2 regions of the Rhizobium sophoriradicis genome follow, and region 1 is predicted to be linked to the other one. Evidence: riboswitches for the same ligand, from Rfam matches in the RefSeq annotation. Region 1 holds a riboswitch; the other holds the start of a gene.
The links. Region 1 has a riboswitch for cobalamin ahead of bluB (5,6-dimethylbenzimidazole synthase). Riboswitches for the same ligand answer to the same signal wherever they lie in the genome.
Positions count from the first base shown of each region.

Region 2: linked by a shared signal. The riboswitch ahead of nrdH (glutaredoxin-like protein NrdH) and the one ahead of bluB (5,6-dimethylbenzimidazole synthase) in region 1 are both predicted to bind cobalamin.

Region 1 is NZ_CP104152.1:2,088,058-2,092,270, forward strand. Features, by position in the region: gene N2597_RS10470 (DUF2865 domain-containing protein) at 1-618, shown strand, start outside; gene bluB (5,6-dimethylbenzimidazole synthase) at 622-1,311, opposite strand; cobalamin riboswitch at 1,354-1,539, opposite strand; gene N2597_RS10480 (3-deoxy-7-phosphoheptulonate synthase) at 1,911-2,978, shown strand; gene N2597_RS10485 (TolB family protein) at 2,975-3,802, opposite strand; gene N2597_RS10490 (NAD+ synthase) at 3,884-4,213, opposite strand, start outside.
Region 2 is NZ_CP104152.1:3,693,013-3,697,225, forward strand. Features, by position in the region: gene nrdE (class 1b ribonucleoside-diphosphate reductase subunit alpha) at 1-2,106, opposite strand, end outside; partial or broken gene nrdI (class Ib ribonucleoside-diphosphate reductase assembly flavoprotein NrdI) at 2,085-2,481, opposite strand; gene nrdH (glutaredoxin-like protein NrdH) at 2,494-2,715, opposite strand; cobalamin riboswitch at 2,979-3,204, opposite strand; gene N2597_RS18135 (heavy metal translocating P-type ATPase) at 3,637-4,213, opposite strand, start outside.

The DNA of each region.
Region 1 (4,213 bases):
ATGCGCGGCGATACCTTCATTCCGCTCGGCGGCGGTGAAGAGTTCGATCCGCGTTATGACCTGCCGCGGGCCGAGATGATGTCGCCGGTCAGCACCATCTGCGTGCGCAGCTGCGACGGCGGCTTCTTCCCGATCAGCTCGAACGCCATTTCGGTCGATTTCGGCCGCGATGCTGAGACCTGCGCCAAGATGTGCCCCGGCATCGAGACCGAGCTTTTCTATCGCGACGTAAGGAGCACGGAAGCCGCGAACATGATTTCGGTGGCAACCGGCACACCCTACAGCGCTATGCAGAACGCCTTCGCCTATAAGAACCGCGCGCCCGGCGAGAAAAATGCCTGCGCCTGCAATCTCGCCGCCTATTACGAAGAGATGCGCGGCAAGCAGGCCCTGAGCGAACCGCAGCAGCAGAGCTCGATCACGACGATCCGCACCAATCCGCCGGCGAAAGATACCGCGGCTGCGCCAACGGCACCCCGGCCGTCAGTCCCGGAGCGTCCCTATGACCCTGCGCAAAACAAGGTCCGGCAGGTTGGCCCGCAATTCCTCGCAGGCGACCAGGGTTCGATCGATCTTGCCAACCCGGCAACACCTGGCCCGCAGCCGCAACAGCAGTGACCGCTACGGCTCGCTCCGTCCCCAGCCATCGTGGAAGACGAGCTCCTCGAGCGGTAGGCGCTGGCGCCAGCCTTTGACGGAAAGCTCCGGCTCGTCATACAGCCGGTCAACGAAGCCTGCGCAGAGCCAGGCGACCACCTCTATATGATCGGGTATGCCGAGAATGGTTTTCAGCTCGCCTTCGCGAAAGATGCTGACCCAGCCGATGCCGATTCCTTCGGCGCGCGCCGCAAGCCAGAGGTTCTGGATGGCGCACACCGTCGAATAGCTATCCATCCGCGGATTGTGCGTGCGGCCCAGCACGACGCTGCCGCTGCGCGTGGGATCGCAGGTAACGCATATGCCGAGCGGCGCCTCGACGATGCCTTCGAGCTTGAGAGAGCGGTACGCCTGCCGCCGCTCGCCGTCAAACATCAGTGCCGCCTCTTCGTTGGCCTGTGCAAAAGCGTCCCGGATGCGCGCCCGCACGGCTTCGCTCTTCACCAGGATGAAGTTCCACGGCTGCATGAAGCCGACGGAGGGGGCGTGATGGGCGGCCGTCAAGAGCCGCGCCACGACATCGTCCGGCAAGGGATCGGGCAGGAACTGGCTGCGCACGTCGCGTCGCGTCATGATCGCGTGATACACGGCCTCGCGTTCGGCCAGAGAAAAACCGGGTGCCGCCGACATGGCATCCTCATCAAAGGGTCGCATCGTCAAATCCCCAACAACGCAACCGCCCGCCGTCCGCGCGGGTTGGGTCTATCTTGCCAGGCCGGTCTTCTGACTCGGCGTCATCCGTCTGCCGCAGCCTTCCCGGCAAAAGCCAGTGGCATGATGAAGCGGCAGGCGTCGGCCTTACAGCGTTGGGCACGTTCCGGTCTTCCACCGGATTCCCGATTCTCCCGCGCGAAAGCGGGCACCTGACGAAGCATCTATTTCAGGAAAGCACTTCGCGGGCAAGCGCCGGCAGCACAGCGATTTGCCCGCTGACGGGCCAGTGCACAGCCAGCAGCTGGTCACGACCACGCTTGCAAATGCATTGAAGAAACTTGCCGCCAGAAGACGGATTGCTGCACGCCGGAGCCCTCTTTCAGGCCGCCAGATTCTGCGTGACAACGGGAGGCCGCCACGCTAAACACGCCGCATGTCGATCACTTCCGTCTACGCCTCGCGATTTTATTGGTACCGCTGCTCCCAGCGGATGCGGGTCCATGCGTAACTGAAGTCGACGCGACGACAACCCGAACAGCCGCTAGTCTACCTGGCGGCTTTTTTGTTTCCGCACGGTATGACCAAACAGGAGCCACACCGTGTCCGATACCATCGACGATCTGCGTATCCTCGAAATCACCCCACTGACCAAACCCGCCGATATCCTCGCGGAAATTCCCCGAACCGCTGACGTCAGCGAGACGGTGACCAGTAACCGCAATGCGATCCATAAGATTCTGGAGGGAAAGGACGACCGCCTGATCGTCGTCATCGGCCCCTGCTCTATCCACGATCCTGCCGCCGCCCGCGAATATGCCGAGCGGTTGGTGCGACAGAGGCAGCGCTACTCCGGTGATCTCGAAATCGTCATGCGCGTCTATTTCGAAAAGCCCCGCACCACGGTCGGCTGGAAGGGTCTGATGAACGACCCGCATCTCGATGGCAGCTACCGCATCGAGGAAGGGCTTCGGATTGCCCGGCGCCTGCTGCTCGACATCAATGCGATGGGCCTGCCCGCCGGTGTCGAATTCCTCGAGACGATCACGCCGCAATACATTACCGACCTCGTCAGCTGGGGGGCGATCGGCGCCCGCACGACCGAAAGCCAGATCCATCGCCAGCTCGCCTCCGGCCTCTCCTGCCCGATCGGCTTCAAGAACGGCACGGATGGCGGCGCACGCGTCGCGCTCGATGCCATCCTCGCCGCCTCGCAGCCGCATCACTTCCCCGCCGTCACCAAGGACGGGCAGGCTGCCATTGCCTCAACAAAGGGCAACGAGGACTGCCACATCATCCTGCGCGGCGGCAGGCGGCCGAACTATGAAGCGGCCGATGTTCAAGCTGTCGTCGGCGAAGCCGTCAAGCTCGGTGTTCTCCCGCGCATCCTTATCGATGCCAGCCATGCCAACAGCAACAAGGACCCGATGAACCAGCCGCATGTGGTCAAGGACGTCGCCGCACAGATCACCGCAGGCAATCGCCACATCAAAGGCATGATGATCGAGAGCAACCTCGTCGCCGGCCGCCAGGATCTCGTCCCCGGCAAGCCGCTCGTCTACGGCCAGTCCATCACCGACGGCTGCATCGATTGGGATATGTCGGTCGCCGTGCTGGAAGACCTCGCCGTTTCCGCCCGCGAACGGCGCAAGGCGGCGGCCGCAGCTTAACCGGCCGGGAAGTATCTGACATAGGCGAATTCTTCGCCGTCTGGTGACCAGCAGGGCACGTTGATCGTGCCCTGCCCGCCGAAAAGCTCGAACAAAGTCTTCAGATTGCCGCCATCCATGTCCATCAGCCGCAGCCGCACGTCGAGATCGCGGGGATGATCGAAAACGCTGGGGTCGTAGGACAGGATCAGCACCTTGTCGTTCTTGGGCGCCGGATGGGCGAACCAGTTGCCGTAATTGTCCGAAGTCACCTGCTCGAGGCCGGTGCCATCGGGATGGATGCGCCAGATCTGCATCAGGCCGGTGCGGCTGGAGTTGAAATAGATCCATTGCCCGTCGGCGGAATAATCCGGCCCATCATTGCGGCCCTCGCCATGCGTCAGCCGCGTTTCGGCGCCGCCGTCGACGGAGATCGTATAGATGTCGAAGAGATCGTCGCGGATGCCGCAATAGGCGAGCTGGCGGCCATCCGGCGACCAGCCATGCCAATAGGAGGGCTGATTTTTCGTGACGAGCCGCGGCGTTCCGCCGTCGATCGGCAGGATATAGATAGCCGACTTGCCGAACTCGCTCTTGTCGGAGATGACGATCTCGGTGCCGTCGGGGGAAATGCCGTGATCATTATTGCAGTTGACGGCAAAGCCGGTATCGACCTGAACAACCTCGCCGCCATCGAGCGGAAGCCGGAAGAGCAGCCCGTCACCGTTCAGCAGCAGATAGGAGCCGTCGGGAGCATAATTCGGCGCTTCCACCAGCCGATCTGTCTGCCACACCTCACGCGCCCTGCCCGTCCTGACATTGTAGATCTCGACCGAGCTGCGCATCAATGCTCCTCCTGACCTCTCGATCGTGCTAGCGATCCCGATCATCCTAACGATCTCGATTGGGTAACGGTCTCGATCGCTTCAGCGATCACGGAACCGGTTGGTGATGGGATAACGCCGGTCGCGGCCGAAATTCTTCTTGGTGATCTTCACGCCCGGCGCCGACTGCCGACGCTTGTATTCGGCCAGATAGAGCAGGTGCTCGACGCGGTGAACGGTCGCCACATCATGGCCGCGTGCGACGATCTCTTCGACAGCCATCTCCTTCTCGACCAGGCATTCGAGGATATCGTCGAGAACAGGATAGGGCGGCAGCGAATCCTGGTCCTTCTGATCGGGACGCAGCTCGGCGGACGGTGCCTTGTCGATGATGTTCTGCGGGATCACCTCGCCCGACGGCCCCAGCGCACT
Region 2 (4,213 bases), 1.6 Mb from region 1:
GATCGTCTTGATGCCCTTCCTCCAGGCGTAAATCTGCGCCTTGTTGATGTCGCGCGTCGTCGCCGTGTCGCGGAAGAACAATGTCAGCGACAGGCCCTGATCGACGTGCTGGGTCGCCGCCGCATAGGTGTCGATGATCTTCTCCGGTCCGATCTCGTAGGCGTCCTGATAATAATCGAGATTGTCGTTGGTCATGAACGGCGCCGGATAATAGACGCGGCCAATCTTGCCTTCCTTGCGGATTTCGATCTTCGAGACGATCGGATGGATCGAGGAGGTCGAATGATTGATATAGGAGATCGATCCGGTCGGCGGCACCGCCTGCAGGTTCTGGTTATAGAGGCCGGACGTCATGACAGCCGTCTTCAATGCCGCCCAATCGTCCTGTGTCGGAATATGGATTCCTGATTTGTCGAACAGCGTCTGCACCTTCTCCGTCGCCGGCTTCCATTCCTGCTCGGTATATTTGTCGAAATAATCGCCGGAGGCATATTTCGAATTTTCGAAGCCCTTGAAGCTTGTGCCGCGTTCGACGGCCAGCAGGTTCGAGGCGCGGATCGCGTGGTAGGTCACCGTATAGAAATAGATATTGGTGAAATCGACGCCTTCCTCGGAGCCGTAGAAGATGCGTTCGCGAGCGAGATAACCGTGCAGGTTCATCTGGCCGAGGCCGATCGCATGGCTCTCGTCGTTGCCCTTCTCGATCGAAGGGACCGAGGCGATGTGGCTCATGTCGGAGACGGCCGTCAGCGCCCGGATGGACGTCTCGATCGTCCTGCCGAAATCGGCGGAGTCCATCGCCGCCGCAATGTTCAGCGAGCCGAGATTGCAGGAAATATCCTTGCCGAGATGCTTGTAGGAGAGGTCGTCGTTGTATTCGCTCGCTTCGCTGACCTGCAGAATCTCCGAGCAGAGATTGCTCATCGAAATACGCCCGGCGATCGGGTTCGCCCGGTTCACCGTGTCCTCGAACATGATGTAGGGATAACCGCTCTCGAACTGGATCTCGGCGATCACCTGGAAGAATTCGCGCGCCTTGATCTTCTTCTTCGAGATGCGCGCATCCGCCACCATCTCCCGATACTTTTCCGTCACCGAAATCTCGGTGAAAGGCACGCCATAGACGCGCTCAACGTCGTAAGGCGAGAACAGGTACATGTCCTCATTGTTTTTCGCGAGTTCGAAGGTGATGTCGGGCACGACGACGCCGAGCGACAGCGTCTTGATGCGGATCTTCTCGTCGGCATTTTCGCGCTTCGTGTCGAGGAAGCGCATAATGTCGGGGTGATGGGCGTTGAGATAAACGGCGCCGGCTCCCTGACGGGCACCGAGCTGGTTGGCATAAGAGAACGAGTCTTCGAGCAGCTTCATCACCGGAATGATGCCCGAGGATTGGTTCTCGATCTGCTTGATCGGCGCGCCGGCCTCACGGATGTTCGTCAGCGACAGCGCCACGCCGCCGCCGCGCTTCGACAATTGCAGCGCCGAATTGATCGACCGGCCGATCGATTCCATATTGTCCTCGACCCGCAGCAGGAAGCAGGAAACTAGTTCGCCGCGCTGCTTCTTGCCGGCATTGAGGAAGGTCGGGGTCGCCGGTTGGAAACGGCCGGAAATGATCTCGTCGACCATATCGCGGGCAAGCCCCTCGTCGCCGCGCGCGAGCGTCAGCGCCACCATGCAGATGCGGTCCTCGTAGCGCTCGAGATAGCGCTTTCCGTCGAAGGTCTTCAGCGTATAGCTGGTGTAATATTTGAAGGCGCCGAGGAAGGTCGGGAAACGGAATTTTCGGGCATAGGCCTGGTCAAACAGGTCGCGTACGAAATTGAAGGAGTACTGGTCGAGCACCTCCTGCTCGTAATAGCCCTCGGTCACGAGATAATCGAGCTTTTCCCTGAGATTGTGAAAGAACACCGTGTTCTGGTTCACATGCTGCAGGAAATACTGCTTGGCCGCCAAACGGTCCTTGTCGAGCTGGATCTTCCCCTCGTCATCATAGAGGTTCAGCATCGCATTCAGCGCGTGGTAGTCGAGCGCTTCTGCTGCCTTCAAAGTAAGATGCGGCTTTGCGCCCGCATCCCGCGTCAGAGTTGTTCCCGTATCCAAAATCGTTCCATCCCGTGTTTGACGTTGGCGACGTCGTCTTCGGTGCCCAAGAGCTCGAATCTGTAGAGGTAAGGCACCCGGCATTTCTGCGAGATCACGTCGCCGGCGAGCCCGTATGTCTCGCCGAAATTGCTGTTGCCCGCGGCAATCACCCCGCGGAGATGTCCTCGGTTTTCCGCATCGTTCAAAAAACGGATCACCTGCTTGGGAACGGCCCCCTTGCCGCCGTCGCCGCTATAGGTCGGCACAACAAGCACGAAGGGTTCGCGGATATGGAACGCCACCTGCCGGAATGCGCGCCGCGCGCAGTCCGAGCTTGGCGACGAAGCGATGGGTATTTTCGGATCGGCTGGAATAGTAGACGATCAGTCCCATCGCTTTTCCCGATCAGGAGAGCGCGCTGATCATGTCGGGGCGGAAGCCCGCCCAATGCCGCTCGCCGGCGATAACGACGGGCGCCTGCATGTAGCCGAGGCTGCGGACGCGATCGAGCGCTTCGGCATCCTCAGAGATATCGACGATGTCGTAATCGACACCCAGACGGTCGAGGGCGCGGTAGGTGGCGGTGCATTGGACGCAGGCCGGTTTGCTGTAGACGGTAATGGTCATGATGTTCCTCGTGACGATGCGATCGAGACGCGCGATATCGATCGGAAATCTTTCGATATCCGTCGAAACATTCTCGGATGGTTTGAGCGATGAACCTGCTCAGCCGCCGGGCGAGATCAGCCGTCTGCGTAGCGCGGGTGGCGGCCTGAACTGCGATACTGACATGACTTCACCCCGAAGTGGCTGATGCGGAGGTTCGGCCTGCGAAACGCGATGCGGATAGATCCGCAGTCATGCAACGCGACCTTCCGGACACCCCGCCGGTGGACGTTTCGTTCGAGGCAGGTCTCCTGGCTTGCGGGTCAAAGCATCCTGCCCAGCCTTCCCGAGGCATCATGCCTCAGTGACCTGAAATCGAACAGTTGCTCGCCGCTTACAGTTGCGGGGGCAGCTCCGGATTTGTCGCACCATCATGGCGAAACGCACCGTATTCCCGTCTTAGCCCGCGATCTTGACGAATCGAAGGAACCTCTGAACACTAGATATAGTACGCGAATCCAAAATAACGTCAACGGATGGTTTGTACATCGCCTTACGGCAGGTTTGAAATCACTGCGTTCCTGTGAAGAACATGGATAACGAAGGCTTAAAGAAAACAGGCTGCCGGAGCCTCTTCCCTGCGTCATCCTCGGCCTTGTGCTGTCCGATTCGGATCGATGTGTGCCCCTCACCCTAACCCTCTCCCCGTAAACGGGGGAGAGGGGACGTGCCTTGTGAGAGCCGTGAGAGGGACGGAGAGGTCGCGACTATCTCCCTTCGCCCCACCTGCGGGTAGAAGGTGGCGGCAGCCGGATGAGGGGCGGGCGGCGATCTCTTAAGGCGACAATCTTTTACTGCTCGTGCGTCCTTTGTCAGCGGCCTGAGAGTCGGCCTGTAGCCGCTCCCTGCGATTTGCGATTCCCGGTCAGGCCCAAATCGTCATTATCCCCTTACCCGAAGCAGCCTGAGCGCATTGATCGTCACCAGCACGGTGGCGCCGGTATCGGCGAGAATCGCCGGCCAGAGGCCGGTGATCCCCATGATCGTCGTCACCAGAAACACCGCCTTCAGCCCGAGCGCGATGGTGATATTCTCTAAGATATTGCGCATGGTTCGTTTGGACAGTTTAATCATCCGCGCCACGTCGCCAACGCGACCGTGAAGCACGGCGGCATCGGCCGTCTCCAGCGCCACATCGGTGCCGCCTCCCATGGCGATGCCGATATCGGCGGCGGCCAGCGCCGGAGCGTCGTTGATGCCGTCGCCGACCTTGGCGACGATGAAGCCCTGACGCTTCAATTCGCCGACGACCCGCTGCTTATCCTCAGGCATCATCTCGCCGCGCCAGTCGATGCCGAGCATGCCGGCAACGGCTGCCGCCGTCCGCTTGTTGTCGCCCGTCAGCATCATCGCCTTGACACCGGCCGATTTGAGCGCGGAAAGCCCGGCTTCGGCATCCTCGCGCGGCTCATCGCGCATGGCGATCAGGCCGACCGCAACGCCATTGACGAGCAGCACC